3 regions of the Rosenbergiella sp. YN46 genome follow, and region 2 is predicted to be linked to each of the others. Evidence: predicted binding sites of a transcription regulator. Region 2 holds the regulator's gene; each other region holds the start of a gene.

What was found. Region 2 encodes CRP, which controls carbon source genes, mostly activating them, when cyclic AMP is high. Its sites were predicted from a motif close to ATGTGANNNNNNTCACAT; they were not measured.
Region 1: a site for CRP is predicted at 5,277-5,294, ahead of adhE (bifunctional acetaldehyde-CoA/alcohol dehydrogenase). Genes of this name have one in related genera too.
Region 3: a site for CRP is predicted at 6,695-6,712, ahead of cdd (cytidine deaminase). Genes of this name have one in related genera too.

What each region holds. Positions count from the first base shown of each region.
Region 1 covers NZ_JAZHEE010000024.1:6,372-16,359, forward strand. The annotation lists gene V3W49_RS15775 (UDP-glucose dehydrogenase family protein) at 1-280, shown strand, start outside; gene hns (histone-like nucleoid-structuring protein H-NS) at 756-1,169, opposite strand; gene tdk (thymidine kinase) at 1,710-2,315, shown strand; gene adhE (bifunctional acetaldehyde-CoA/alcohol dehydrogenase) at 2,378-5,071, opposite strand; gene V3W49_RS15795 (YchE family NAAT transporter) at 5,514-6,161, shown strand; gene oppA (oligopeptide ABC transporter substrate-binding protein OppA) at 6,702-8,333, shown strand; gene oppB (oligopeptide ABC transporter permease OppB) at 8,401-9,321, shown strand; gene oppC (oligopeptide ABC transporter permease OppC) at 9,336-9,988, shown strand, end outside.
Region 2 covers NZ_JAZHEE010000025.1:50,158-60,145, forward strand. The annotation lists gene V3W49_RS16295 (putative adenosine monophosphate-protein transferase Fic) at 1-596, shown strand, start outside; gene pabA (aminodeoxychorismate synthase component 2) at 628-1,191, shown strand; gene argD (bifunctional acetylornithine/succinyldiaminopimelate transaminase) at 1,281-2,501, shown strand; gene V3W49_RS16310 (YccS/YhfK family putative transporter) at 2,502-4,586, opposite strand; gene crp (cAMP-activated global transcriptional regulator CRP) at 4,748-5,380, opposite strand; gene V3W49_RS16320 (OsmC family protein) at 5,683-6,087, shown strand; gene V3W49_RS16325 (phosphoribulokinase) at 6,125-6,991, opposite strand; gene V3W49_RS16330 (YheU family protein) at 7,093-7,311, opposite strand; gene V3W49_RS16335 (hydrolase) at 7,312-8,328, opposite strand; gene V3W49_RS16340 (hypothetical protein) at 9,061-9,183, shown strand; gene V3W49_RS16345 (5-bromo-4-chloroindolyl phosphate hydrolysis family protein) at 9,314-9,988, opposite strand, start outside.
Region 3 covers NZ_JAZHEE010000012.1:39,858-49,845, forward strand. The annotation lists gene cirA (catecholate siderophore receptor CirA) at 1-946, shown strand, start outside; gene V3W49_RS11110 (EamA family transporter) at 1,062-1,997, shown strand; gene fghA (S-formylglutathione hydrolase) at 1,990-2,823, opposite strand; gene folE (GTP cyclohydrolase I FolE) at 3,086-3,754, shown strand; gene yeiB (DUF418 domain-containing protein YeiB) at 3,773-4,924, shown strand; gene sanA (outer membrane permeability protein SanA) at 4,921-5,640, opposite strand; gene cdd (cytidine deaminase) at 5,752-6,636, opposite strand; gene V3W49_RS11140 (CidB/LrgB family autolysis modulator) at 6,772-7,467, opposite strand; gene V3W49_RS11145 (CidA/LrgA family protein) at 7,464-7,865, opposite strand; gene dusC (tRNA dihydrouridine(16) synthase DusC) at 8,067-9,026, shown strand; gene V3W49_RS11155 (LysR family transcriptional regulator) at 8,986-9,918, opposite strand.

The DNA.
Region 1 (9,988 bases), on a different contig from region 2:
CGATCCTGAAGCGATGGATGAAACGCAGCGTATTTATGGACATCGCGATGATTTACGCCTGATGGGCACTAAAGAGGCAGCGTTACATAAAGCGGATGCTTTGATTATCTGCACTGAATGGCAGAGCTTCCGCGCTCCGGATCTGGAGTTTATTAAGCAAACACTGAAGCAACCGGTTATTTTTGACGGACGTAATTTGTTCGATCCGGATCGCCTGAGTCGTCGTGGTTTTACCTATTATGCGATTGGTCGCGGGGCGTCTCTGAAGCAGGCCTCCTGATACTTTACTCGTGTTATGAAACAGGCAGTCGCTTCGGCGGCTGCTTTTTTTTGTCTGGTCTGATGTACGCCTCATTTCATTCATGGATCTTTTCATTAACCGGAACGGCATACGGGTTATTTGTCCTGCTCGTTCAGGGGAAGAGGCCTGAATGGTATAAATCGAAGCTTTATCCTAAAGGGTAAATTAATGAGTGGGGAGTTATAAGCCGCACCGGGAAGAGGGTGAATGTCAGAAAAAACCTGACATTATCGCCTAAGGTGATTCTCTATCAGCTATCCAGCCGGGGTGTGAGAAGCGCTGTGGCTAAGAGATGGATGAATTTATTGTCACAGTGCTATTGCGGTCTTATCGTTTAGCTGTAATTAACAGAGTGGTAACGAAGATGAGATTTTTCATGCTATCAGGGGAAGATTTATGTGGCAAAGGGCAATAAAAAATCCCGCCGTAGCGGGATTTTTCACATAAATCAGGGTTACTCTTTGATGAGGAAGTCTTCCAGGCTCTTGCCCTGCTCATCAATAGCTTTTTTGATTACAGCCGGAGTACGGCCCTGGCCAGTCCAGGTTTTGGCTTCGCCGTTTTCGTCGGTGTATTCATATTTAGCCGGACGAGCAGCGCGTTTGGCTTTGGTGCCAGACTTATTGCTGCTCATTGCACTCAGCAGATCGTTAGGATCAATGCCATCGGCAATCAGCATTTCGCGATATTGCTGTAGCTTACGGTTACGCTCTTCAATTTCAGCGGCTGCTGCGCTTTCTTCTTCGCGGCGCTCATTTACCACGACTTCCAGTTTCGCCAGCATTTCTTCGAGCGTTTCCAGAGTGCATTCTCTGGCCTGAGCACGAAGAGTACGGATGTTGTTCAGAATTTTAAGTGCTTCGCTCATTTTAGTAATCTCAAACTTATATAGGGGGTGGTTTGTTGAGGTAATAATAGAGCCTTCATTCTGGTTCTGCAATAGGATAAACGCAACGAACTCAAAATATCGCATTAGCCGACACATCTTTTATTATTCTATTTACTTTAATTGACCTTCTGCGGTATCACAAAAAGCGCAGTGGCAGTCAAAAATTCGGCAATGTGCCGCAGCATAAAGGATTAGATAAAAGCATCAATCGATAATTTTTTTTTTCGTTTTATTGGTCGCTTCTTCCTCAATATCAGACGATAACCTGAGGCGAGTCACAGTTTCCGTTTATGAATGAAAGCGAAGAGTGTGGCGATAAAAACGCTGTATAGTCCGTGGGTTAACAAAGGATAACCGCATAATGACCGGTCGGACAATCACACATGATAATAGTTTGTGGGTATATATAATTCGTTAATCATCCCTGATGTTGGCAGGGAATGGGCGTCGGGTGGATGAGGGATATGGTACAATCCGGCTTCTTTCGTTTTTGACATTCAACCCGGGGTTTTGACTGCGATGGCGCAGCTCTATTTCTACTATTCTGCAATGAATGCCGGTAAGTCTACCGCGCTGTTACAATCCTCCTGGAACTATCAGGAGCGTGGTATGAGGACGATGGTTTATACCGCGGAAATCGACAATCGCTTCGGTTCCGGCAAAGTAAGTTCTCGTATCGGACTCTCTTCTCCCGCGAGGTTATATAACCCACAGACGTCTCTGCTGGCGGAAATCCGCGAAGAGCACCAGCGTGAGGCCATTCACTGCGTTTTGGTGGATGAAAGTCAGTTTCTGACCCGAGAGCAGGTTTCCGGGCTGGCTGCGGTGGTGGATGACCTGGATATTCCAGTGCTCTGCTATGGACTGCGTACCGATTTTCGCGGCGAGTTGTTTAGCGGCAGCCAGTACCTGCTTGCCTGGGCGGATAAACTGGTGGAGTTAAAAACCGTCTGTTTCTGCGGCCGTAAAGCCGGCATGGTGCTGCGACTGGATCAAAGCGGGCGTCCCTATCAGGAAGGGGCCCAGGTGGAGATAGGGGGCAATGAGCGCTATGTTTCGGTGTGTCGTAAGCATTATAAGGCTGCGCTGGCAAAAGGCTCACTGCAGGCGATAAAGGGTTGCTGACGGTGTCCTGAACGCAAATAAAAAAAACCCTCCACATGGAGGGTTTTTTTATGGTTTAGCGATTAGGCGCTTTTTTTACTTTTGCGCGCTTTTGCGGCCGGTGCAGCTTTGGGTTTTTCCGCTGCTGCCGGTGCTTCTGCGGCTTCGCCTTCTACGAAATCACGGCCGTAGTAGGTATCCAGCATAATCTGTTTCAGCTCGGAGATCAGCGGATAGCGCGGGTTAGCGCCGGTACACTGGTCGTCGAATGCGTCTTCAGACAGTTTATCCAGGTTCGCCAGGAAGTCGGCTTCCTGAACCCCGGCTTCACGGATTGATTTCGGAATCCCCAGTTCAGCCTTCAGGCTTTCCAGCCATGCCAGCAGTTTCTCAATCTTCTGCGCGGTGCGGTCGCCCGGCGCGCTCAGGCCGAGATGATCGGCAACCTCAGCGTAGCGACGGCGCGCCTGTGGGCGATCGTACTGGCTGAAGGCGGTCTGCTTGGTCGGGTTGTCGTTGGCGTTGTAGCGGATGACGTTACAAATCAGCAGGGCGTTGGCCAGACCGTGCGGAATATGGAACTGGGAACCCAGCTTGTGCGCCATGGAGTGACATACGCCCAGGAAGGCGTTGGCAAACGCAATACCGGCGATGGTGGCCGCGCTGTGTACGCGCTCGCGAGCTACCGGGTTGTGGGCGCCTTCGTTGTAAGAGGCTGGCAGATACTCTTTAAGCAGCTTCAGCGCCTGCAGCGCCTGGCCGTCGGAGAACTCAGATGCCAGTACTGAAACATAGGCTTCCAGGGCGTGGGTTACCGCATCCAGGCCGCCGAAGGCGCACAGGGATTTCGGCATATCCATCACCAGGTTGGCATCGACAATCGCCATATCCGGGGTCAGGGCATAATCAGCCAGCGGATATTTCTGACCGGTTTCATCGTCGGTCACTACCGCGAACGGTGTGACTTCAGAACCAGTACCGGAGGTGGTGGTAACGGCAATCATCTTCGCCTTGACGCCCATTTTCGGGAACTTGTGGATACGTTTACGGATATCCATAAAGCGCAGCGCCAGTTCTTCGAAGTGGGTTTCCGGATGTTCGTACATGACCCACATAATCTTCGCAGCATCCATTGGGGAGCCGCCACCCAGCGCGATAATCACGTCAGGCTTGAAGGAGTTCATCTGGTCGGCGCCTTTACGCACGATGCTCAGCGTCGGATCCGCCTCAACTTCGAAGAAGACTTCGGTTTCCACTCCGGCGGCCTTCAGCACGGAAGTGATCTGGTCGGCGTAACCGTTGTTGAACAGGAAGCGGTCAGTCACGATGAAGGCACGCTTGTGGCCGTCGGTAACCACTTCATCCAGCGCCACCGGCAGCGAGCCGCGACGGAAGTAGATAGATTTCGGAAGTTTATGCCACAACATGTTTTCAGCTCGCTTAGCAACGGTTTTCTTGTTGATCAGGTGTTTCGGACCAACGTTCTCGGAGATAGAGTTACCGCCCCATGAGCCGCAGCCCAGGGTAAGAGAAGGTGCGAGCTTAAAGTTGTACAGATCGCCAATACCGCCCTGAGACGCCGGAGTGTTAATCAGGATACGCGCGGTTTTCATCTTATCGCCGAAGAAGTTCACGCGGGCCTGCTGGTTATCCTGGTCGGTGTAGAGGCAGGAGGTGTGACCGATACCGCCCATAGCGACCAGTTTTTCTGCTTTAACAACCGCATCTTCGAAATCGGTAGCGCGATACATCGCCAGAGTCGGAGAGAGTTTTTCGTGAGCGAACGGCTCGCTTTCATCCACCTCAGTCACTTCACCAATCAGGATTTTAGTGCCGGCAGGAACGTCGATGCCTGCCATTTCTGCGATCTTCACCGCCGGCTGACCGACGATAGCTGCATTCAGCGCGCCGTTTTTCAGAATGATTTCCTGAACGGCTTTCAGCTCTTTACCCTGCAGCAGGTAGCCGCCATGGCTGGCGAAACGCTCGCGTACCGCGTCATAGACGGAATCCACAACCACGACTGACTGCTCGGAGGCGCAGATAACGCCGTTGTCGAAGGTTTTGGACATCAGGATAGAGGCCACGGCGCGTTTGATATCCGCAGTTTCATCGATAACCACCGGCGTGTTGCCCGCGCCTACGCCGATAGCCGGTTTACCGGAACTGTAGGCGGCTTTCACCATGCCCGGGCCGCCAGTGGCCAGAATCAGGTTGATGTCAGGGTGGTGCATCAGCTGGTTGGACAGCTCTACGGAAGGTTCGTCGATCCAGCCGATGATGTCTTTCGGCGCGCCGGCTGCGATAGCCGCCTGCAGTACGATATCCGCCGCCTTGTTGGTGGCGTTTTTAGCACGTGGATGCGGTGAGAAGATAATGGCGTTACGGGTCTTCAGGCTGATCAGCGCCTTAAAGATAGCGGTTGATGTCGGGTTGGTGGTCGGAACGATACCGCAGATGATTCCGGTGGGTTCAGCGATGGTGATGGTGCCGAAAGTTTCGTCTTCTTCCAGGATGCCGCAGGTCTTTTCATCTTTATAGGCGTTGTAGATATACTCGGAAGCAAAGTGGTTTTTGATGACTTTATCTTCAACGATACCCATGCCGGATTCGGAAACGGCCATTTTGGCGAGGGGAATACGAGCATCGGCGGCGGCCAGTGCGGCGGCACGGAAGATTTTATCAACCTGCTCTTGGGTGAAATTGGCATATTCACGCTGGGCTTTTTTTACGCGCTCGACGAGTGCGTTTAGTTCAGCGACGTTAGTAACAGCCATAATGCTCTCCTGATAATGTTAAACTCTTTTAGTAAATCAGCATCCAGGATACCAGTATAGTTCGCCGATTTACTGTCGCTTGTTCGCAGGGAGCGAAAACTGCTGCGACGCAGATTTACTAAAAGAGCCTTGCCTGAAACATCATCAACCTGACGCTGTTATCCCTGGCGGCGTCACCAAGGTTACTCACTTCTGAGTAGTTGTTTTGTGATCTATGTCAATTTTACGCCAAGCTGACACCTTTCAGCAGGCGGTTTTGCCGCTTTATTAATCACGCCACCTGTGCAAAAGGGGTAGGCGTGGGATGAGTGGCTATAATATCAGCGAAACCGACGCTGTCTGTGAGGAGATAACGCTCTGTTGGCTAATTAACGTGGCGCCACGAGCGCTTTTCCATTACATTACGCGGGCCTTTTTTCCCCGTTTATTTTTGGAGTCTCGGGTGACTCAGATACTGTTTGATTTTCCAACCTGGTTTAAATTCTTTATTGGTTTGTTCGCGCTGGTGAACCCGGTAGGGATCCTGCCGGTGTTTATCAGCATGACCAGCTACCAGACCGCGGCGGCGCGTAATAAGACCAATATGACCGCCAGCCTTTCGGTCGCGATTATTCTCTGGTGCTCGCTGTTCCTGGGGGATGCTATTCTGCAGATGTTCGGGATCTCCATCGACTCCTTCCGGATCGCTGGCGGTATCCTGGTGGTCACTATCGCCATGTCGATGATCAGCGGCAAACTGGGGGAGGATAAACAGAATAAGCAGGAAAAATCGGAAACGGCCATTCGCGAGAACGTGGGGGTGGTGCCGCTGGCGCTACCGCTGATGGCTGGCCCCGGCGCTATCAGCTCCACCATCGTCTGGAGTACCCGTTATGACAACTGGCTCCATCTGGCGGGTTTTAGCGTCGCAATCGCGCTGTTTGCTCTGAGCTGTTGGCTGCTGTTTCGTGCCGCACCGTGGCTGGTGCGTTTGCTGGGACAGACCGGAATTAACGTCATTACCCGAATTATGGGATTATTGCTGATGGCGCTCGGTATTGAGTTTATCGTCACCGGTATTAAATCGATATTTCCCGGTCTGTTGAGTTAATCGACGGTTCAACACTTCTGTTTACCGCGGCGCCTGATGGGGCCGCGGTCATATTCTCTGTTCTGATATATCAAAATCCTATATAAATCGCTGAATTAGGCTCCGGGCCGGTTCCGGCCAGCCGACAGTCGATCGCGTCTTGCCGCCGCGATCGGTCAGTGTTATTAGTACCTGACTCCACGACTGGCATCGAGGGTTGAGTGATTTTTATTCGTCGGGTGCATTGCTTAACAATTTTGCAAAATATTCCTGGCGGAAGCCTTCGTCATTTTGCTAGTTTGCGGAGAGTCGAGCTATACCAATATTTATAATGAAATAAGCATAATTTATAGTGTTAAAACCCATTTTCTATCTTTTGTCTGGTGATTGTGTCTACCTCTGTCGACAGGATTCATAAATACGGTGCGCTGGATTAGCGCGAGCGTAACAGGAATGACGGGCTGTCGGTCTTTCGTTCAGCCGACGCCCGCCGCCGGGCTGTACCCGGCATGGCGCAGGCCTGAAAGGGCCAATAATTATAAGTACAGGAGCAATAACACAATGACCATCATCACAAAGAAAACCCGTATCGCGATGGCGATGCTGGGGGCATTAATCACGGCGAATGGGGCAGGGGCGGCGGAGGTTCCGCACGGAGTCACTCTGGCGGAAAAACAGACCCTGGTGCGCAATAACGGCGCGGAAGTACAGTCGCTGGATCCGCATAAAATTGAAGGAATTCCGGAATCCAATGTCAGTCACGATCTGTTTGAAGGGCTCCTGATTTCCGATCTCCAGGGCCACCCGATTCCCGGCGTGGCGGAGAGATGGGAAAATCAGGATTTTAAAGTCTGGACCTTTCATCTGCGTAAAGACGCTAAATGGTCCAATGGTGAACCTGTGACCGCCCAGGACTTTGTCTATAGCTGGCAGCGACTGGCGACGCCGGATACCGCTTCTCCTTATGCCAGTTATCTTCAGTATGGCCATATCGTCAACGTTGATGAGATTATCGCCGGTAAGAAAAAGCCGGAGAGCCTGGGCGTTAAGGCGCTGGATGACCATACGCTGCAAGTCACCTTAAGCCAGCCGGTACCCTATTTTTATAAGCTGCTGATTCATCCTTCTATGTCGCCGGTACCGAAGGCGGTCATTGAAAAATACGGAGATAAATGGACCCAGCCTGGCAAGATGGTGAATAACGGTGCCTATACCGTGAAGCAGTGGGTGGTGAATGAACGACTGGTACTGACCCGTAACCCACAATACTGGAATAACGATAAAACAGTTATCAATCAGGTTACCTGGCTGCCGATTGCTTCTGAAGTGACCGACGTTAACCGCTATCGCAGCGGTGGAATCGACATCACTAATAATTACCTGCCGATTGAGCTATTTCGCAAACTGAAACAGGAATTGCCGAAAGAGCTTAGCATCACCCCTTATATGTGTACCTACTATTTCGAAATCAATAATAACAAGCCGCCGTTTAACGATCCGCGAGTGCGCACGGCGCTCAAACTGGGTCTGGATCGCGATATTATCGTCAATAAGGTGAAAAATCAGGGCGACCTTCCGGCGTACAGCTATACCCCGCCTTACGCCGATGGAATGAAACTAACGAAGCCAGAATGGGTTGGCTGGAGCCAGGAAAAACGCAATGAAGAAGCGCGTAAACTGCTGGAAGCTGCGGGTTATGGTAAAGGAAAACCACTGAGTTTTGATCTGCTGTATAACACCTCGGATCTGCATAAGAAGATGGCGATTGCTGCCGCTTCTATCTGGAAGAAAAATCTGGGTGTTAACGTACGGCTGGAAAATCAGGAGTGGAAAACCTTCCTGGATACCCGCCATCAGGGGAATTATGATGTTGCTCGCGCCGGTTGGTGCGCTGACTATAACGAGCCGAGCTCGTTTTTGAATACCATGCTGTCGGACAGCTCCAACAATACCGCGCATTATAAGAGCCCGGCATTCGATAAAATTATCGCCGAGACTCTGAAAGCTTCTGGTAATGATGCCCGGGCAGCGCTTTACGATAAGGCAGAGCAGCAGCTGGACAAAGATTCCGTCATCGTGCCTGTCTATTACTATGTGAATACCCGACTGGTGAAACCGTGGGTGGGGGGATATACCGGCAAGGATCCGCTGGATAATACCTACACCAAAGATATGTACATTATTAAGCACTGATGGTTTGCGGCGGGTTAAGACCCGCCGCTCGATACCTCTCCAGTGACAGAGCCAGAGGGTTAGGGCAATGCTGAAATTTATCCTGCGTCGCTGTCTGGAAGCGATACCGACGCTGTTTATCTTAATTACCATCTCCTTTTTTATGATGCGCCTGGCGCCAGGTAGCCCTTTTACCGGCGAGCGTAATCTACCACCGGAAGTGATGGCCAATATTGAGGCTAAATACCATCTTAACGATCCCATCATGACCCAGTACCTGAGTTACCTGAAACAGCTGGCTCACGGGGACTTCGGGCCTTCATTTAAATATAAAGATTATTCAGTCAACGATCTGGTGGCCGGTGCTTTTCCGGTTTCAGCGAAACTGGGGCTGGCCGCGTTTGCACTGGCGGTCATTCTTGGAGTGGGGGCCGGTACTGTAGCCGCCCTGAAACAGAACACCAAATGGGACTATACGGTAATGGGCTTCGCCATGACCGGGGTGGTGATTCCGGGCTTTGTGGTGGCGCCGTTGCTGGTGCTGATCTTCTCAATTACGCTGAAATGGCTGCCGGGAGGCGGCTGGAACGGCGGACGGATAAACTATGTGATTCTGCCGATGGTGGCGCTGTCGCTGGCTTACATCGCCAGTATTGCCCGTATTACCCGCGGCTCAATGATAGAAGTGCTGCACTCGAACTTTATTCGCACCGCCCGGGCTAAGGGGCTGCCGATGCGGCGCATTATTCTGCGTCACGCGCTGCGTCCCGCTCTGCTGCCGGTGATCTCTTATATGGGGCCGGCTTTCGTGGGCATCATTACCGGCTCGATGGTGATTGAAACCATTTTTGGCCTGCCGGGTATTGGTCAGCTGTTTGTTAACGGTGCGCTGAACCGTGACTATTCGCTGGTGCTTAGCCTGACGATTCTGGTAGGGGTGCTGACCATTCTGTTCAACGCCGTGGTCGATGTGCTTTATGCGCTGATCGATCCGAAAATTCGTTACTGACGCGGAGCTGACCGATGATGATGAGTAATAAGAACAGCGCCGTGCTGGAGGATTTCAGCCAGCAGCTGGATGTCAAAGGCCGCAGCCTGTGGCAGGATGCGCGGCGTCGTTTTCTGCATAACCGGGCCGCTACCGCCAGTCTGCTGGTTCTGGCGCTGATTGCGATCTTTGTGATACTGGCGCCGATGTTTTCCGCCTTTACCTATGACGACACCGACTGGGCGATGATGTCCGCGGCGCCGGAATGGGCCAGCGGGCACTACTTCGGCACCGATTCTTCCGGGCGCGACCTGCTGGTGCGGGTGGCTATTGGCGGGCGTATTTCTCTGATGGTGGGTATTTGCGCGGCGCTGGTGGCGGTGGTTGTCGGCACGCTGTATGGCGCGCTTTCCGGATATCTTGGCGGTCGGGTGGATTCAGTGATGATGCGCCTGCTGGAAATCCTTAACTCATTTCCGTTTATGTTTTTCGTTATCCTGCTGGTGACCTTTTTTGGCCAGAACATTCTGCTGATCTTTGTGGCAATCGGCATGGTTTCCTGGCTTGATATGGCGCGTATCGTGCGCGGCCAGACCCTGAGTCTTAAGCGCAAAGAGTTTATCGAAGCCGCTCAGGTTGGTGGCGTCTCTACCGCCGGGATTGTGATGCGCCATATCGTGCCTAACGT
Region 2 (9,988 bases):
AACAGCGACGCCTGCGCTGTTTTCAGGACAGCTGTCGGCTGGAGAATCCCGACACAGGACGCGAACTGGGGCCTGCCGGTAATGCACTGAACGGCCCGGCGCTGATGCTGACGACGCAACGCCTGGCGACTCTGGCGCTGGGGCCGGTACTACGAGGGTTGCCCTGGCTGTGCGCCATTCACCGTCATCTTTTTACCGGACTGTTCGAACAGGCGGGTGAACTGCGACAGGTCGATATCTCTCTGGGTGATACCCCTTTTTGCCACTTTGCCTGGATCGAGAAAGAGGGTAATGCCCTGATGCAGAAGCTGGAAAACGAACGCTACCTGGCGGGGCTGGGTCGCCAGGAGTTTGTCGCCAGGCTGGCCTGGTATTACGGCGAGATTAATGTGTTGCACCCGTTCCGACTCGGCAGCGGCCGTACCCAGCGTATCTTCTTTGAACAGATGGCCATCCACGCCGGTTACTGCCTGGACTGGGAGCCGGTTACGCCCCTGGCGTGGCGTGATGCCTGCCAGAGTGAGGCAATGGGCGATCCGGCACTGCTGGAGGCGCTATTCGATATGGTAGTGAGCGAAGCAGGGGAAAACGCGTAGAATAGCGCGGTTCACGTTTGCCGGAGCCGCTATGCTATTACTGATCGACAACTACGACTCTTTTACCTGGAACCTATACCAGTATTTTTGCGAGCTGGGGGCGGATGTCAGGGTGAAGCGTAACGATGAAATCTCGCTTGAGGAGATTACGGCGCTGGCCCCCCAACATCTGGTTATCTCCCCTGGCCCCCGCACGCCTAACGAAGCGGGGATTTCCCTGGAGGCGATTCGTCATTTTGCTGGTCGGTTGCCGATTCTGGGCGTATGCCTGGGACATCAGGCTATCGCCCAGGCCTTTGGTGCTAGCGTGGTGCGCGCACCAAAGGTGATGCATGGTAAGACATCTGAAGTTCGGCATGCCGGTGTCGGGGTCTTTCAGGGACTGAATAATCCCCTGACGGTGACCCGTTATCATTCGCTGCTGGTGGATCCCGTCACGTTGCCGGAGTGCCTGGAGGCGACGGCCTGGAGCGATGAGCAGGAGATTATGGGACTGCGCCACCGGACGCTGGCGCTGGAAGGCGTGCAGTTTCACCCTGAAAGCATTCTGAGCGAGCAGGGGCATCAACTGCTGGAAAACTTCCTGAAGCGCTGATTTTATGTTTGCCTGTTTGTGATTTTTTATGCATATTTAATGATTATATTTTCAAATAAAGATATGCGTAAAAAAGGGATGGTAAACCTATGGCAAATGAGAAATCAGCGATTACCCGCGCCACTTTTGATGATGTCATCCTGCCCGTTTATGCACCGGCGCAGTTTATTCCGGTGAAAGGTAAGGGCAGTCGGGTCTGGGATCAGCAGGGCAAGGAGTACGTTGACTTTGCCGGAGGTATCGCCGTAACCGCCCTGGGGCACTGTCACCCGGCTCTGGTAGCCGCCCTGAAGCAGCAGGGAGAAACCCTGTGGCACACCAGCAATGTGTTTACCAATGAGCCAGCGCTGCGTCTGGGCCGTAAGCTGATTGACGCAACCTTTGCTGAGCGGGTCATTTTCATGAACTCCGGCACTGAAGCTAATGAAACCGCTTTTAAGCTGGCGCGTTACTATGCTTCCACGCGCCACAGCCCGTACAAAACTAAAATCATCGCTTTCCATAACGCATTCCACGGACGCTCGCTGTTTACCGTCTCGGTAGGCGGGCAACCCAAATATTCCGACGGTTTCGGCCCTAAGCCCGCCGATATCATCCATGTGCCCTTTAACGATTTGCACGCCGTTAAGGCTGTGATGGACGACCATACCTGCGCAGTGGTGGTTGAGCCGGTTCAGGGGGAAGGGGGCGTTACCGCCGCCACGCCGGAATTCCTGCAGGGGCTGCGCGATTTGTGTGACCACAACCAGGCGCTGCTGGTCTTTGATGAAGTTCAGTGCGGCATGGGGCGTGTGGGTAAGCTGTTTAGCTATATGCACTACGGCGTGACGCCGGATATTCTCACCAGCGCCAAAGCGCTGGGCGGGGGGTTCCCGGTGAGTGCGATGTTGACCACTGAGGAGATCGCCTCCGCTTTCCATGTTGGCTCTCACGGGTCGACTTACGGTGGTAATCCGCTGGCCTGCGCGGTGGCGGAGGCCGCTTTCGATATTATCAATACCCCGGAAGTATTGAGCGGTGTACAGAGCAAGCGTCAGCGCTTTGTCGAACATCTGCGTCAGATTAATGAGCAGTACAACCTGTTCAGCGACGTTCGCGGCATGGGGTTATTGATAGGTGCCGAACTGAGTGAATCCTTTAAAGGCCGGGCCCGGGATCTGCTGAATGCGGCGGCGGAGCAGGGCGTTATGGTGCTGAATGCCGGGCCGGATGTGGTGCGCCTGGCGCCGTCGCTGGTGGTGGACGACGCGGATATCGACGAAGGTATGGCACGCTTCGCCCGGGCAGCACAGCAAATCGCGCAGCGCTGATTATTTGCTGCTCAGTAAACGACGGCGCAGCCAGGCGCCGTGATGAGGGCGCTGGTGCCAGGCCACTGAAGAGATGGTGTGCATGGCATTCAGATGGCTGAGGATGCGATCCAGATGGCGCTCCATGGTACTCATGGGGCCAATGGTGAGCGCCTCTGGAGAGTCCAGTACGTGGATGGCGCCGCTGTCGTCAGGGTTGTCCCAGGTCAGGCGTTGCTGGCAGCGTTGAATGGCTATCTCGCAGGTTTGCAGGTAGCGCTGGGCCAGCGCCGGAGTCAGCATATTGTGCTCGCGCGCCAGGATCGTCATGGCGTTGATATGCTCGACGATAAACTGGCTATGAGTGACCCAGAGTTTCATATCGGCCAGGTAGCGGTTATTAAATGACGGCTCCTGCATTGCCTGATTCAGCGAGTTATAGAGCGCATTGTGAGCCTGATTAACCCGCATGCGCTCCCAGGCCAGCGGGCCGGGCTGTGGATCGATGCTCAGAATCCGGCGGATGGCCTGCTGATCGCACTCCAGCGCATCCCAGGCGTTCTGACGCAGCAGGCCGCTCTGCCACTGAGGCCACAGCCAGACCATGCCGCCAAAGGCGATCAGACACCCAAGCAGCGTATCTACCAGCCGGGTCATAATAAACTGTTCGCCGCTTAGCGACAGCAACTGCAGGCTGTACACTGCCGTAACGGTAAAGCCGACGGTTGCCAGCGCGTAATGCTTGCGGATAATCAGGTAGCCAATCAGCGTAATCAGCAGCATCCCTGCCAGAATATAGCCCTGGGGCACGTTAAAGTGCAGGGCACCCGCCGCTATTAGCAGGCCGGCTATGGTTCCCCCGGCCCGGTGTAGAATGCGTACCCGGGTGGCGCGATATCCGTTCTGGGTCACGAACATGATAGTCATCAGTATCCACCATGGTTTGGGCAGATTGAGCGCTGATCCAAGCAGTCCGGCGACCGCCAGCATAGTGCCAATGCGCGCTGCGCTGCGCAGCGCCGAAGACTTCAGGGACAAATAGCTACGCAGCGCCCGTAGCAGCGGCAGATGTTGTTGCTGGTCGGCCATCAGATCCCGGACGTAAAGCGGGCGTTGGGTGCGCAGTAGCCGGGCGATGCGGCTGAAGTGATAGTGGCAAAACTGTCCTACCGGGTTTTCCGGATGCTGGCGGGCGATTTTTTCCAGCGCGGCAAGAGGTTTTTCCATGCTAAAGCGTTCTGGGAAGCGGTGATAAAGTATATCGTCGCTGACCACGCGCAGGCGGGCGGCCACGGTGCGTGCCGCCCAGCGAATCACCTGCTCTGCATGGCTCTGTTCCACCAGTTTCTGCACCTCTTCGGGTTGATGCAGGCTGACCGAAATATGCTCCTGTAGATCCAGCGCCACCTGGAAGACGCGTAGCAGGCGCTTATAGTCGTTCTGACGGCTGGTGGCGGACAGCATATGCAACTGTTGGTAACAGAGGCTGATAAGATCCACCACTTTCTGCTGGCGGGTAAGCAATGGCGGTAATACCGTTTCCGGGTCAGTATGCTGGGTCAGCAGGCTGTATTTGGCTTCGCAGTAGTCCGCCAGTTCGCGATACAGCAGGCTCAGGGTTTCGCGTAGCGGCTGTTCGCGCCACATCCAGAACCAGAACCAGTTAAAGGCGCCGTACCACAGGGTGCCGAGCGCATACAGCAGCATCGGCTGCCAGACGGGCATATTGCCAGCCAGCCCCAGGGTAAAGATCGCGGCGATAAGCGATGCAGGTAGCAGGCGGCCGTGCAGAGCGCTGATCTCTGCTGTAACGCCCAACAGCAGCGCCATTCCCAGGAAGATGGCGGGCAGCGGCACTTTTTCCATCAGCAGTAGCTGCACCATCAGGCTGCTGAAGGCGAACAGCGATCCGCCGACGATCAGGCGTTTAAAAAAGCGTTTGTGGGGGGTATCGAGACCCGCGATATTGCAGCAGGCGGGCACCAGTGAGAAGAGCAGCCCCTGTTGCAGGCTACCGAAGATCAGCCCGATAATCACCGGCAGCGAGAGCACCAGGGTCTGGCGCAGCGCGTAGTTAACTTCGGGGTGATAGATCAGTCGGCGCATTGGAACAGGATGAACGCGTCAGTGGTAGAGATAACATGGAGACAGTTGACAGCGTCATAGCCTCCTGAAATGACCACAAAGCGGGAAAAACTACGTTTTTTCCCGCTTTGTTATCAACCTGACGGCATGTTGCCACAACACGCCGTTACATACAGACCGGATTAGCGGGTACCAAAGACGACGATGGTTTTCCCGTGCGCGGAGATCAGATTCTGATCTTCCAGCATTTTCAGAATACGACCGACGGTTTCGCGGGAGCAGCCCACAATCTGCCCGATTTCCTGGCGGGTGATTTTGATCTGCATTCCGTCCGGGTGGGTCATTGCGTCCGGCTGTTTCGCCAGGTTCAGCAGGGTCTGTGCTATCCGGCCAGTCACATCCAGGAAGGCGAGGTTACCGACTTTTTCGGATGTGACCTGCAGGCGACGGGCCATCTGTGCGGAAAGGCGCATCAGAATGTCCGGGTTAACCTGAATCAACTGGCGGAATTTTTTGTAGGAGATTTCAGCGACTTCGCAGGCGGTTTTTGCCCGTACCCAGGCGCTACGCTCCTGGCCTTCTTCGAACAGCCCCAGTTCACCGATGAAATCCCCCTGGTTCAGGTAGGAGAGGATCATCTCTTTACCTTCCTCGTCTTTAATAAGCACTGCAACAGAGCCCTTAACGATATAGTAGAGGGTTTCGGCTTTTTCACCCTGATGAATAAGTGTGCTCTTCGATGGATACTTATGAATGTGGCAATGAGACAAAAACCATTCGAGAGTCGGGTCTGTTTGCGGTTTGCCAAGCACCATGCGCGGTTATCCTCTGGTTATAAGCTGACGCCCGAAAGGGTAAGGGCCTCCGGGCGTATTGATCGTTTGTCCCCGCTCTGGGGGTCTGGCATGAGAAAAGCCTGTAATCTATATAAATTTCACGTGAATTTTCATCCCGGACGCGGGCTATCGCGGCGGGAGGGTATCCTCAGTGTTTTAGCATAGCTTTTTCCGGGTGTCTCCTATTGTCTCGTTTCAGCTTGACCCGGATCGCCTTCTGTTGCGACTTTCTTTGCGGCGGCTTACTCTGTGAGGAAAAATGGCTTGATGGGAGCAACAACATGCAGTCACGAGTTAAATGGGTAGAGGGCCTGACTTTTCTGGGCGAATCCGCCTCCGGGCACCAGGTGCTGATGGACGGAAATTCCGGCGATAAGGCCCCCAGCCCGATGGAAATGGTACTGATGGCGGTGGGAAGCTGTAGCGCTATCGATGTGGTTTCTATTCTGCAAAAGGGGCGTCATGACGTGGCCGATTGCGAGGTGAAACTGACCTCGGAGCGTCGTGAAGAGGCGCCGCGCCTGTTCACTCATATTAACCTGCACTTTATCGTTACCGGACAGGATCTGAAAGACAACGTGGTGGCGCGCGCGGTGGATCTGTCTGCGGAGAAATACTGCTCCGTCGCGCTGATGTTGGGTAAGGCGGTGAACATTACCCATTCATACGAAGTGGTTGAGGCCTGACGCCGCCAGGGGAGGGGGGATGCTCCTCCCTGCTTGATCAGGCTATCTTTTTGCCTTCCATAATACGCTGCACCAGCGGTGTCATAATGAGCTCCATCGCCAGCCCCATTTTGCCGCCCGGCACCACCAGGGTATTAATGTGTGAAATAAACGAGCCCTGAAGCATCGCCAGCAGCCAGGGGTAATCGACAGCCAGATCCCGGAAGTGAATCACGACAAAGCTTTCATCTAAAGAGGGAATCTCCCTGGCGGCAAAGGGGTTAGAGGTATCGACCGTCGGCACGCGCTGGAAGTTGATATGGGTGCGCGAGAACTGCGGGGTGATGTAGTTGATGTAATCTTCCATCGAGCGTACCACCGAGTCCATGACGGCTTCGCGCGAATGGCCACGCTCGCTGGTATCGCGCACCAGTTTCTGAATCCATTCCAGGTTGACGATAGGCACGACGCCAACCAGCAGATCCACATGCTGTGCGACGTCGTGCTGGGGCGTGACCACTCCGCCATGCAGCCCTTCGTAGAACAGGACATCGGTGGGTTCCGGTAGTGGTTGCCAGGGAGTAAAGGTACCTGGTACCTGATCCCAGGGTACCGCTTCATCGTAGGTATGCAGATATTTTCGGGACTTGCCGGTGCCACTGTGTCCATATTCGACAAAGGTGTTTTCCAGCAGGCCGAAGTCGTTGGCTTCCGGGCCGAAGTAGCTGATATGGCGTCCTAAATCCCGGGCCTTGCGAATCTCCATATCCATTTCCGGGCGGGTGTAGCGGTGGAAACTATCGCCTTCAAGCTCGGCGGCTCTGAGCCCGAGTTGAGCGAAGATCTTACGAAATGCGATACTGGTAGTGGTCGTTCCCGCACCGCTGGAACCGGTGACGGCGATAATCGGATGCCTGGTGGACATAGCTGAGCAACTCCTTGAGTACAGAGGTGGGTAGCCACTGAAACACGGCGAATCGTTAAAGGCTGCTTGCAGTATAGCGATAGCGGCTGGCGAATGAGATATCAGCCACGGAACTGTGAGCGCGGCATGATATTGACCGTTTCATGAAGTTCCGACCATACCACAACGGCTTCGCCGGTTTGTAGCTGACGCTTTACGTCCGCCACTTTTTGTTCGAGCGAACGTTCATGTTCGCCGTAATCGGTGCCTTCGCGCAGGACAAAGGCTTCTATCAGGTTATCCAGCGTCTCTGTCGGTATTTGCTGCCAGGGAATAATCATCTATCGGTCCAGGAATTGACTTAGCCAGTCGGGAATGCGCTGTTCCAGCCACATTTCCGGGCGCCTTAGTGTACCACCGACGAAGCCTACATGGCCGCCGTGTTCGGTCAGTTGATACTCGATATTAGGCGGCAGGTGGTCGGGATCGGGAATCACCTGGCTATCCATAAAGGGATCGTCTTTCGCGTGGATGATAAGCGTTGGTCGGGCGATTTTCGGCAGCATGGGCAGCGCGCTACAGCGTCGGTAATAGTCCAGAGCATCGCTGAAACCGTGAATTTTCGAAGTAATGAGATCGTCGAACTCCCGGATGCGGCGAATGCGCTTAAGGCGGGCTCTGTCTATGGGCAGCGTGCCGGGCCAGGCTTTGAGTTTGCGTCCGGCGTTGGCTTTCAACAGGTTCAGCAGATAACGCTGATAGAAACGGGAAAACCCTTTTTCCATATGATAGCAGCAAGGCTCCAGCATCAGAGGCGCTGAAACCACGACACCAGCCATCAGTGAACAGGCCTTTTCCTGCCGGGCCATCAGGCAGGCCAGCATATTGCCGCCCAGTGAAAACCCTACGGCAGCGGTCGGGCGTTCACCGTAACGCTGGCACAGCCAGTTCAGAAAGTAACTGGCATCGGAGGTTTCTCCGGAATGGTAGATGCGGTTCATGCGGTTCGGCTCGCCGCTACAGCCGCGAAAATGCATCACCACACCCAGCCAGCCGCGCTGTTTTGCCGCATGAATCAGCCCGTGTGCATAAGGGCTGTGCAGGCTTCCTTCCAGACCGTGAAACACCACCAGGCGCGGCTTATGCTGCGCTGTTGAAGGGGGCTCGCTCCAGGCGAGATCGAGAAAGTCGCCATCTGGCGTATCGATTCGTTGCCACCAGGGGGTAAAACGCAGCCGTCGGCGTATCAGGCGCGGCAACATGGTCTGTAAATGCGGATTACGCGCGCCGCGCATAGGGCGGAAAAGCTGCGTCTCGTCACGATTGCCGGAGAGTTCTGCAGGGGTAATTTCTGCCATGGTACAGAGTAATTTTAGTTAATTAATCTGTTATTATACCGTTAAATCAGTATCTTGTTGATGCTTTTTTTTGCTGCCTGATTCGTTTTTTTGATGGGTGCCCACACATCATGGTGGGTTATTAAAACCATTCAGTGATGAAGACATTATGATAAATCAGAATAAAAATATAGGTGCTGGAATGTGTTGTCCGCAGGGCTGTTATTCGATCCAGGTTAAGGTTAGCGCCGCTTAGTTAATCTTAAGCAGGGCGATGGTATTAGCGATGAGCGACAACAGGCGTGGGCTGGCGAAATTCATTAATGGCGTTGCGACAGGGTGGATAATATTGCTGACTGAGCGCGGAGATCAGGCTGTGGATTGATAGGTTGCCGGCCGGAAGCGTGGATCAGGTAACGTGTACTGGCTAACCTCGGTTTTAACGACGAATGGTTGCGCAGTTTTTTATTACCAGAAGCGTACCGTGATGTGCCAGCGATGTTTTTCTTTGTGATGACGAACGCCTCTTAGAAGATGGTGGGAAATATCGTTGCCGCAAGGTCTTTTACTGATGCCTGATGGCGTATTGATATTGGCGGCGGCCTTGAGGCTGAAAACTATTCTGGGAAGTACGCCAGCAGGTGATTGGCCAAATAATGAATATAACCTTCCTGGTGGTAAGGATATGAAGGTTGTCGCAGGCAATTTTTCTATTTCGTTCCTTGCGGCGATGATATTTATATTCTGTACTACATTCTTCATTACAGGCGTGATAATAACTGTCTGGTTATTCTACGTAATATTTGTAATTCCATACCACAAAGTGGAAAACTGCTGATGTCCGGGGCGCATCATTGCTCCGGGAGAGCATCCTGAAATGGCGAAATATCTCAACCTGATGATGCTCAGGCTCGGTGAAGGGCAGGGAGCGAGATATTGATGGATTTCGCTCCCTGCATGGAATATGCGGGGATGTGCCTGAATCCTGCGGTGGCACCATAAGGCGTTACAGGAAGCCGTCCGTTTTCAGCAACTTTTCCAGGGTACTGACTTCGGTGTTCAGTTCCGTTTCGTCGTTTTCCAGCAACTGGGCATGCTTCTGGCGGAAAGCGGAGCGCAACGCCTTCAAAATTTCCACACTGCGGGCCGTGACCTGATGCTCATTACCGTGCCCGGCAAGCTGGGTGGACAGACTTTGACTTTTGGTGATGATCTCCTCGACTGGCGGCAGATAGCGGTTCAGAAAATCCTGGCCGGGCTGCATATCCCGCGGATCGGTCAGCATGCAGTGCTGGATAAGCCGCGCATACTTAATAATGCCTTTGAGTTCGCTGTGAACGGCGCCTTCCAGATTTTCCAGACTCTCCAGACGGGCTATTTCCGTTTCAAACGGCGCCAGTTCTGGCTCATTCTCACAATCATCAGGCTTCTCGTCTTCGTCAAACGTTTCCTCTTTGTCATATTCATCCTCTTCTTGCACGTTTTGCTTCGCCTGGATAAACCGGGGGTACCAGTGCTTACAGTAAGTGACGAACAGAGCAATAATCGCACCGGTATAGAAGGGGCTATTGAGCAGCGTATAGGCTTCCATATAACTAGCGATAACGAAGCACCACAGCGCCATGTACCAGTAATGGATGCCGCGCCATTTTCCCAGACTGTTCAGCAGATACACCAGCAG
Region 3 (9,988 bases), on a different contig from region 2:
GCTGAGCGATTCGGTGAATTTGACCGGCGGCGGCGGTAGCAGCACTTCTGCAAGCCAGTATGCGCTGTTTATCGAAGATGAATGGCGTTTGTTCGAACCGCTGGCCCTGACCACCGGTCTGCGTATGGACGATCATGAAACCTACGGCGATCGCTGGAGTCCGCGAGCCTATCTGGTGTGGAATGCGACGGACAGCATGACGGTGAAAGGGGGCTGGGCCACCGCCTTTAAGGCGCCGTCCCTGCTACAGCTTAGCCCGAACTGGCAGAGTAATTCCTGTCGCGGCTCCTGTAAGGTGGTAGGAAGCGCGGATCTGAAGCCGGAAACCAGTGAAAGCTTTGAACTGGGGCTTTACTACGCGGGCGAAGAGGGCTGGCTGGAAGGGGTGACCGCCAGCGTCACCGCTTACCAGAATGATATCGACAATATGATCAATATCAGCCGTACCTCAAATGCCGCACTGGCGCCGAGCTGGCCTAACTACGTCGGTATGATCGACGGCAAGCCCGCATTCCGCTATTACAATGTGGATCGGGCGCGGATCCGCGGCGTAGAAACGGAGCTGAAAGTACCGTTCAGTGAACAGTGGAAGCTGACGCTTAACTACACCTATACCGATGGCCGCAATCTGAGCGACGGCGGCAACAAGCCGCTGGAAGAGCTGCCATTCCATACCGCTCATGCGACCCTGGACTGGCTGCCGGTCGATGACTGGTCGTTCTACATTCAGACCGACTACACCGGCGAGCGCCGTACTATCACCAGCGGCAATCCGACGCCCGGCGGCTACACGGTCTGGAATATCGGCGCTGCCTGGCAGGCGACAGCCAACCTGAAGCTGCGCGGCGGGGTGCTCAATCTGGGCGATAAAGCGCTGAATCGCGACGACTACAGCTATAACGAGGATGGCCGCCGTTACTTCCTGGCGGCGGACTACCGCTTCTGATCCTTCCGACTGGCCATGTCTTCAGGCGACATGGCCTTTCTTGCGCGATGAACCTTAAAAACAAACCGCTTTACCGCTATCATGCCCGACATCTTTTCCTGCCTGCGGAGCAACCATGGGCCAGACCAAAAAAGGGATTATCTGCGTACTCTTCGCCGCCGTACTCTGGGGCAGTTCCGGAGTGTGCGCGCAATATATAATGGAGAGCAGCCGGGTGTCAGCTCAGTGGCTGACCATGGTCAGACTGCTGTTTTCCGGCTTGATCCTGCTGATGCTGGCGTTTATGCAGGGCGAACGCATTTTCCGCATTTTTACCGACCGCGCGGATCGCTACCGGCTGCTGTTCTTTACTCTGTTCGGCGCGCTGCTGGTGCAGCTTTCGTTCCTGGTGACCATTGAAAAATCCAACGCCGCTACGGCGACGGTGCTGCAATTCCTTGCGCCTTCGATTATCGTTGCCTGGTTTGCGCTGGCCAGGAAAAGCTGGCCGGGCCCGTTTGTGCTGGTTGCCATCATAACGTCGCTGGCGGGAACCTTCCTGTTGGTCACCCACGGCAATCCCACCTCGCTCAGCATTTCCGGCGCGGCGCTGCTGTGGGGGATTATCTCGGCCTTTGCCGCTGCCTTTTACACTACTTATTCGTCGGGTCTTATCGCCCGTTACGGCACGCTACCGATCGTCGGGTGGAGCATGCTACTGGGTGGATTGATGCTGGTGCCGTTCTACGTGCGCCAGCCGGTGCAGATCGCGGGCGATGGCCGCGTATTAATGGCTTTCTTCTATCTGGTAGTCGTCGGTACCGCGATCACCTTTAGCCTCTATCTGAAAGGGGCGCAGGTTATCGGCGGGCCGCGGGCCAGCATTCTGAGCTGCGCCGAACCGCTCAGCAGCGCGCTGCTGTCACTGCTGTTGCTTCACGTGGTTTTCACTATTCCGGACTGGGTGGGGACGCTGCTTATTGTTTCCTCGGTGATGCTGATAGCGCTGGATTCGCGCCGCAGGCAGGGGCGTTATGCCCCGCGCGAGAGCGGGGCCGGAGATGTTACTTAAACAGATACCCCGCGTGAAAACGCAGATGCTCTTCAATAAAGCTGGCGATAAAGTAGTAGCTGTGGTCGTACCCGTGCTGGATGCGCAGCTCCAGCGGCCAGTCGCGGCAGCGGGCCGCTTCGGCCAGTCGGGCGGGCTGTAGCTGTTCCGCCAGGAAGGGATCGGCATCACCCTGGTCGACCAGCATCGGTAGTTGCGCCGCTTCAGGTGCGCCAGCCAGCAGTTCGCAGCTGTCCCATTCACGCCAGGCGGCCTCGTCGGGGCCCAGATAAGCGCTGAATGCCTTTTGTCCCCAGGGTACCCGGCACGGATTGACGATGGGGGCGAAAGCGGACACCGAGCAGAAACGCCCCGGATTTTTCAGTGCCATTATCAGCGCACCGTGGCCGCCCATCGAATGACCGGCAATGGCCTGCTTGCCAGAAAACGCAAAGTGGCTATCCAACAGGGCGGGCAGTTCATCGCACAGATAATCGTACATCCGATAGTGGCTGGCCCAGGGGTGCTCGCTGGCGTTCAGGTAGAAACCGGCGCCCTGGCCCAGATCATATGCGGCGTCATCGGCGATAGCGTCTCCGCGCGGGCTGGTGTCCGGCGCGATCAGCGCAATCCCCAGTTCCGCGGCCATCCGCTGAGCGCCTGCTTTGGTGGTAAAGTTTTCATCGTTGCAGGTCAGACCGGAGAGCCACCACAGCAGCGGTGGCGCATTTTCGCGCGCAGGGGGCTGGAACAGGCTGAAGGTCATGGGACAGCCCAGCGTCGTCGAATCGTGGCGCCAGCGCTGCATTAGCCCGCCAAAACAGCGATGCTCTTCGATTTTTTCCATCATGTCACTCCATGTTGTCTCGCACACGTGGCTTTCATCATAGCAGCCGTTGGGCAATAATTTCACGACGACTGAGGAAGTTTCACTTCACCCGCTGTCGGGAATGGCGCATCATTCCCTCGTTACGCCCGGGGTTGAAAGGCAGCAACTATTTCAGCCATTATCGGGCTAGCCGCTGGATTCTGTGCGCCTGCTACCGCACAATGAGCGCACGCTCCGTCCCATGAGGCGGAGATTAGCCACACCTGCAGGAGAAAAATAAATGCCGTCACTCAGTAAAGAAGCCGCCCTTGTTCATGAGGCGCTGGTCGCTCGCGGGCTTGAAACTCCGCTGCGTCCGCCGGTGCACGAGCTGGATAACGAAACCCGTAAAAGTCGTATCGCTGGTCATATGACGGAGATTATGCAACTGCTCAACCTGGATCTCAGCGATGACAGTCTGATGGAGACGCCGCATCGCATCGCCAAAATGTATGTGGATGAGATCTTTTCCGGCCTCGACTATGCGAATTTCCCGAAGATCACCCTGATTGAAAATAAGATGAAAGTGGACGAGATGGTGACGGTGCGTGATATCACGCTGACCAGCACCTGCGAACACCACTTTGTGACCATCGATGGCAAGGCGACCGTCGCCTATATTCCCAAAGATACGGTGATTGGCCTGTCGAAAATCAACCGCATCGTGCAGTTCTTTTCCAGCCGTCCGCAGGTTCAGGAGCGCCTGACCCAGCAGATCCTGGTGGCTCTGCAAACCCTTCTGGGCACCAACAATGTGGCGGTATCCATTGATGCAGTCCATTATTGTGTGAAGGCGCGCGGTATTCGTGACGTGACCAGCGCCACCACCACCACTTCGCTGGGCGGTCTGTTTAAATCGAGCCAGAATACGCGCCAGGAGTTCCTGCGCGCCGTCCGTCACCATAGCTAATCATTCGGGCAGGAGAAAATGGAGAGAAATGTCACGCTGGATTTTATTCGCGGCGTTGCCATTCTCGGCATCCTGCTTCTGAATATCAACGCCTTCGGTTTGCCGAGGGCGGCCTGGCTGAATCCCGCCTGGGCTGGCCATATCTCGCTTAGCGACGCCTGGACATGGGCGTTGCTGGATCTTTTCGCCCAGGTCAAATTCCTGACCCTTTTCGCGCTGCTGTTCGGCGCCGGATTGCAGATGCTGCTGGCACGTGGCAAACGCTGGATCCAGGCGCGCCTCAGTTTACTGGTGCTGCTGGGCTTTCTGCACGCTGCGCTGCTGTGGGACGGCGATATTCTGCTGTCTTACGGCCTGGTGGGGCTGATTTGCTGGCGTATGGTGCGCGACGCTTATGGCGTTCGTCAGCTGTTCAATACCGGCGTGCTGCTTTACCTGATTGGCGTGGTGGTGTTGCTGGTGCTGGGTGGCATTCAGGGTAATGGCTTCAGCCGCAGCTGGGTACCTGATACCGCGGCGCTTCAGTACGAACGGCTGTGGAAACTGGCTCAGGGCGGCGAGGCTATCCACGAGCGGCTGGGGGCGCTAAGCGACAGTCTGCTGGCGCTGGGGGTACAGTACGGCTGGCAGCTGGCAGGTATGATGCTGCTGGGTGCCGCGCTGATGCGCAGCGGTTGGCTGGCCGGGCGTTTCAGTCTGGATCACTACCGGCGCAGCGGTTGGCTGCTGATAGCCCTGGGCATGGCGATTAACCTTCCCGCTATCGCTGCCCAGTGGCGCCTGGGGTGGGATTATCGCTGGTGCGCTTTTATCCTTCAGGCGCCGCGTGAACTGGGGGCGCCGTTTCAGACCATTGGCTATGCCGCGCTGGCGTTCGGCTACTGGCCGCGCCTGGCCCGTTTTCGTCTGACGGTGGCGGTGGTCTGCGTAGGCCGCATGGCGCTCACCAACTATCTGCTGCAGACCCTGATCTGCACCACGCTGTTTTATCGCTTCGGGCTGTTTATGCAGTTCAGCCGGCTACAACTGCTGGCTTTTGTGCCGGGAGTATGGGCAGTCAATCTGCTGTTCTCGCTACTGTGGCTGCGCCGCTTCCGCCAGGGGCCGGTGGAGTGGTTGTGGCGCCAGCTCACCGCCCGGGCGGCTGGCACCAACAATCAAACGGCCTAACGTTTCAGTTTCTTTTCCAGTTCGACCAACTGTTCAGGGGTGACAGCCGGATAATTCTGGGCGTCGGTGGCTATCTCGTGGGTGGCCGGAATCGGCACCAGCGGCCCCAGGAAGCGCGGTTCGCGTTTAAAGATGTAGAGATCGGCCAGTGCGCTCAGGCGGGCGCCGAATTCGCGGATGCGCACCGTCAACATGTTCTTGGGGGAAGGAACCGCGTAACACTGGGCCTGAATGCCCATATGCCAGGCGATAAACAGCGCGCGTTCGCAGTGAAAACGCTGGGTGATAATGATGAAATCGTTGGTATCGAACACTTTACGGGTGCGTACGATGGAGTCCAGGGTGCGAAAACCGGCGTAGTCCAGCACGATAGCTGAAGGATCGACGCCAGCGGCGATCAGATCGCGCCGCATGGTGCGCGGTTCGTTATAGCTTTGTTGGGCGTTGTCGCCACTCAGCAGCAGATAATCGACCTTACCGCTGTTCCAGGCATTAATTGCCCCCTGAATGCGGTAGCGGTAATACTGATTAATCACCCCGGTGCGGTAATACTTGGCGGTGCCCAACACTACGCCGACCTGGCGGCGGGGCAGATCCTGGATTTCGTCATAAACCCAGGGGGCGGTTTTCCAGCTCATCCAGCGGTCCAGCGCGAAAACGGACAACAGCAGTAAGCCGATAATGACCAGCAGGCTGTATAACAGGCGCTTCAACATGGACTTGCGGGCTCGGTATCGGGAATCAAAAGGTTATCCAAGGCTACTGTATCCGTGGAAGCGGCGCAACACGGGCGAATCCGGTTGCGCTAATTTTCAGCCAGTTATCGCTCAGACCAGCAAAGCACGATCGAGGCTGCGGCACTCCATGGTGCGCAGCAGCGCAACGGTGGTTTCCCATTGGGTCAGGGTGCCGTCCGGTCGTTCAGCCAGTATGGCGCGCAGCAAATCCTGTGGCTGATAGCCGCACAGGTACATCAGATTTAACGCGGCCTGAAGCGGCGGCAGCGAAGGATTATAGGCGGCGTTTTCCGCATAGCTGCCGGTAAACAGCGTGCCGTCTCGCATCTCCAGCGCCACGCCGGAGGGTGACTGGCTGTATGGAGCATGGCTGCGGTTAGCGGCGGCGATAGCGGCCCGGCTCAGGGCATCGCCTTCCAGCGGATAGCCGTGATCTTCTTCGTCCATCATCAAGGTGGCAATATTCAGATCCCGGGGCCCGAAGGCGTCTGGCAGGTAGTCGCCCAGGGTGGCAAACGGGCGACCCGGTAGGTGAATATGCAGATCGGTGCCGCTGTTCAGCTCATTCATAAACTGACGGCAGTGGCCGCAGGGGGTGTAGTTGACGGTGATGGCCATCAGGCGACGCTCGCCGCGCATCCAGGCGTGGGCGATGGAGCTCTGCTCGGCATGCAGGGTCTGCTGCATGGTGGTGCCGGGAAACTCCATATTAGCGCCAAGATAAAGATTGCCGCTTTCGCCCCGGGCTACGGCGCCGACGTTAAAGCGTGAAATCGCGGTACGGGCGCAGGCGGCGGCCAGCGGTAGCAGCGCAAAGGCCAGCGCGTCATCGTCCAGTCCGCTGTGGCGCTTCAGGGTTTCGACCTCCGCTGCGCTGAACATAGCGGGGAAGTGGTCATCGGCGACGAGCGGTGCCAGCGCGGCGTGCAGTTGCGTTGGAGTCTGGTCGAGGGCGACCTGGAAACGTGAATGCATGAAAGGATTCCGAATCAGCTTAATGGAACCGTAGTGTACGGCGCTGTTGGAAAGCTATATGTGATCATAATCTAATTATTAATGTAACAAATGAAAATTAACTTCAACTCAGAGTAAAGCAGCGCACAGTTTAGCCTAGCCCATTAGCGCCATGATTATCGGGAACATAAAAGGGGCCAGCAGCGAGGTGAAGATACCGCAGATAACCAGCGCCAGGGAGCCAAAAGCGCCTTCCTGATAATCGAGTTCTGCGCAGCGGGCGGTGCCCAGCGCATGCGAGGCGGTACCCATCGCCAGACCGCGCGAAGCTTTGGTACTGATGCGCATACTGTTAAGCAGGGTATGACCAAATACCGCTCCCAGAATGCCGACGAAAATTACGCACACTGCGCTAATTGCCGGAATGCCGCCAATACTGCCGCCGACTGCCATGGCGATAGGTGTGGTGACTGACTTCGGCAGTATCGACGCCGCTATCTGCGGAGTAGCGCCCATTAGCAGGGCCACGGCGGTGCCGGTAAACATCGCCACCAGGCTACCGATAAAGCAGATGCTGATAATCGACTTCCATCGGGCGCGAATCTGGTGCAATTGCTCATAGAGCGGGAAGGCCAGCGCGACTACCGCCGGTTGCAGCAGATCGTTTAGCACTTTGCTGCCCCGGAAGTAGTGGGCGTAAGGCGTGCCGCTCAGCAACAGTAGTGGAATAATGACCACCATTGAAACCAGTAACGGATTGAGCAGCGGCGTTTTCAGCCAGCTCCCCAGTCTGCGTGCCGTGAAGAAGACCACCAGCGTCATGGGAAGCGACCACCAGATATCGTGGATCATTTTTTATTTGCCTCTTTTTGTCCGATAACTTTGCGCTCGCCGTGAATCAGATGGGAGCTCCAGCTCACCACCACCAGCACCAGCAGAGTGCTGACCACGCAGGAGACCACGATAGGTCCGAACTGGGCGCGTAGCAGATCGAAATACTGCATTACCCCAACGCCGATAGGCACAAACAGCAGCGCCATATAGCGAATCAGCAGATGGCAGCCCGGTTTAACCCACTGGGCCGGCAGAATTTGCAGTGACAGCAGCAGAAACAGAATCAGCATACCGATAATGCTACCGGGAATAGTGACAGGCAGCAGGGCGGCGATGGCGATACCGGCATATAAGCAGGCGTAAATCAGCAGAAAGGCCCGCAGGTAGTGCCAGACGATCTTTAAAGTCTTATGCATGGCGTTAACCCTTAGTGAAACGCATTCATCATACAATTAAATCCAATTCTGTGATACAGGTAGCAACATGAATTCCAGGAATACCTTTTATTCCTGGCCTGCCTGACGGCGAAACGCAAGGTTACGCTCTGCGGCCAGAGAGACTTTATTCGCCATGACAGAAACGCTAGCATAGCGCCTCTTTATTCAACGGGCGGATTTATGCGGGTATTACTGGCGCCGATGGAAGGAGTGCTTGATGCGCTGGTGCGCGAGCTCCTCAGCGAAGTGAACGACTACGATTTGTGCATCACCGAATTTTTGCGGGTGGTGGATAAGCTGCTGCCGGTAAAGTCTTTTCTGCGTATCTGCCCGGAGCTGGAACACCAGAGCCGTACCCCCAGCGGTACCCCGGTGCGTATTCAGCTACTGGGACAGTATCCCCAGTGGCTGGCGGAAAACGCCGCCCGGGCCGTGGAGCTGGGCTCCTGGGGCGTGGATCTTAACTGCGGTTGCCCGTCGAAGGTGGTGAACGGCAGCGGAGGCGGCGCCACGCTGCTGCGCGATCCGGAACTAATTTACCAGGGGGCGAAGGCGATGCGCGAAGCCGTGCCAGCCCATCTGCCGGTAACTGTTAAGGTGCGGCTGGGCTGGGGCAGTAGCGAGCAGCGATTCGAAATCGCCGACGCCGTACAGCAGGCTGGTGCCAGTGAGCTGGTAGTACACGGACGTACTAAAGAAGACGGCTATCGGGCGGAACGTATCGACTGGCCGGCCATTGGCGAAATCCGCCGCCGTCTGTCGATTCCGGTTATCGCCAATGGCGAGATCTGGGACTGGAAAAGCGCACAGGCTTGCATGAAAGCGACCGGCTGCGATGCGGTGATGATCGGTCGCGGTGCCCTTAACGTGCCCAACCTGAGCCGGGTGGTGAAAGAGAACGCGGCGCCAATGCCATGGCCGGAGGTGGTTCAACTGCTGCGTAAGTACACCCGGCTGGAAAAACAGGGCGATACCGGCCTGTACCATCTGGCGCGCATTAAGCAGTGGCTGGGCTATTTGCGCAAGGCTTACCCCGAAGCGGGAGAATTGTTCAGCGCGGTGCGCCCTTGTCAGACCTCCCGGGCGGTATCCGAGGTTATTAACGGCTGGCAGCTTCCGCAGCAAGTCGGGATTGAATAAACCCTCTAAGCCACATTAGTGCCGGATCGCTGCTGTGACGCTGATGCCATAGCAGCGACAGTTCGAACGGCGCGATCGCCAGCGGCGGCGGGCTACAGCGCAGCCCGGCGCTGCGCTGCCACGTTTCGGCCAGGCCGGCGGGCACCGTCGCCAGGGCGGGCAGGGTTGCCAGCACTCCCGGCATGGCGGCGAAATGCGGCGTGGTATAGCAGATATGCCGTTGCAGGTTCTGCTTACCGAGCAGGGTATCGATCTGGCTGCTGGCGGCTTCACGGTAGCTCACCAGCAGATGCGGATGTTCGACGTACTGCGCCAGGGTTAGCGGCGTATCCAGCGTGAGCTGCTGTGGATGCCATAAGGTGGTAAAGTCCATGGCGGTCAGCACCTCGCGTTCCAGCCAGCGCGGGCCGCCAGCGGCCACGCTAATCGCCATATCCAGCTCCCCCGTTTCCAGCCGTTGCGGATCGCTGAAGGGGGTGCCTGTCACCACATTCAGGCGAATTCCCGGCGCCGTTTCGAAAAGCAGCGGCAGGATCTGCGGCATCAGCCACATTTCCACCCAGTCCGTCATACCGAGAGTAATGGTCGCGCTGGCCCGGGCCGGATCGAACTCCGGGCGCTGGAACAGCGCCGATTGTAGCTGTTCCAGCAGCGGCATCAGTTCGTCGTGCAGCTCAATAGCGCGGGCGGTCGGCAGCATCCGGTGGCCGCTGCGGATAAACAGCGGGTCGGCGAACATTTCCCGCAAACGTGCCAGAGAGCCGCTGACCGCAGGCTGGCCCAGGTGCAGCTTTTCTGCCGCCAGTGACACACTCTGTTCGCGGAACAGCACCGCAAAGGCGATCAGAAGATTGAGATCGATTCTTCGGAAATCATTTTCTTTGATAGTCATTATTTCTCCAATCAATTGGAGTGATGATATCGGTTCATCCATACTTCAGCAAGATTTGTTCACAAGCTGG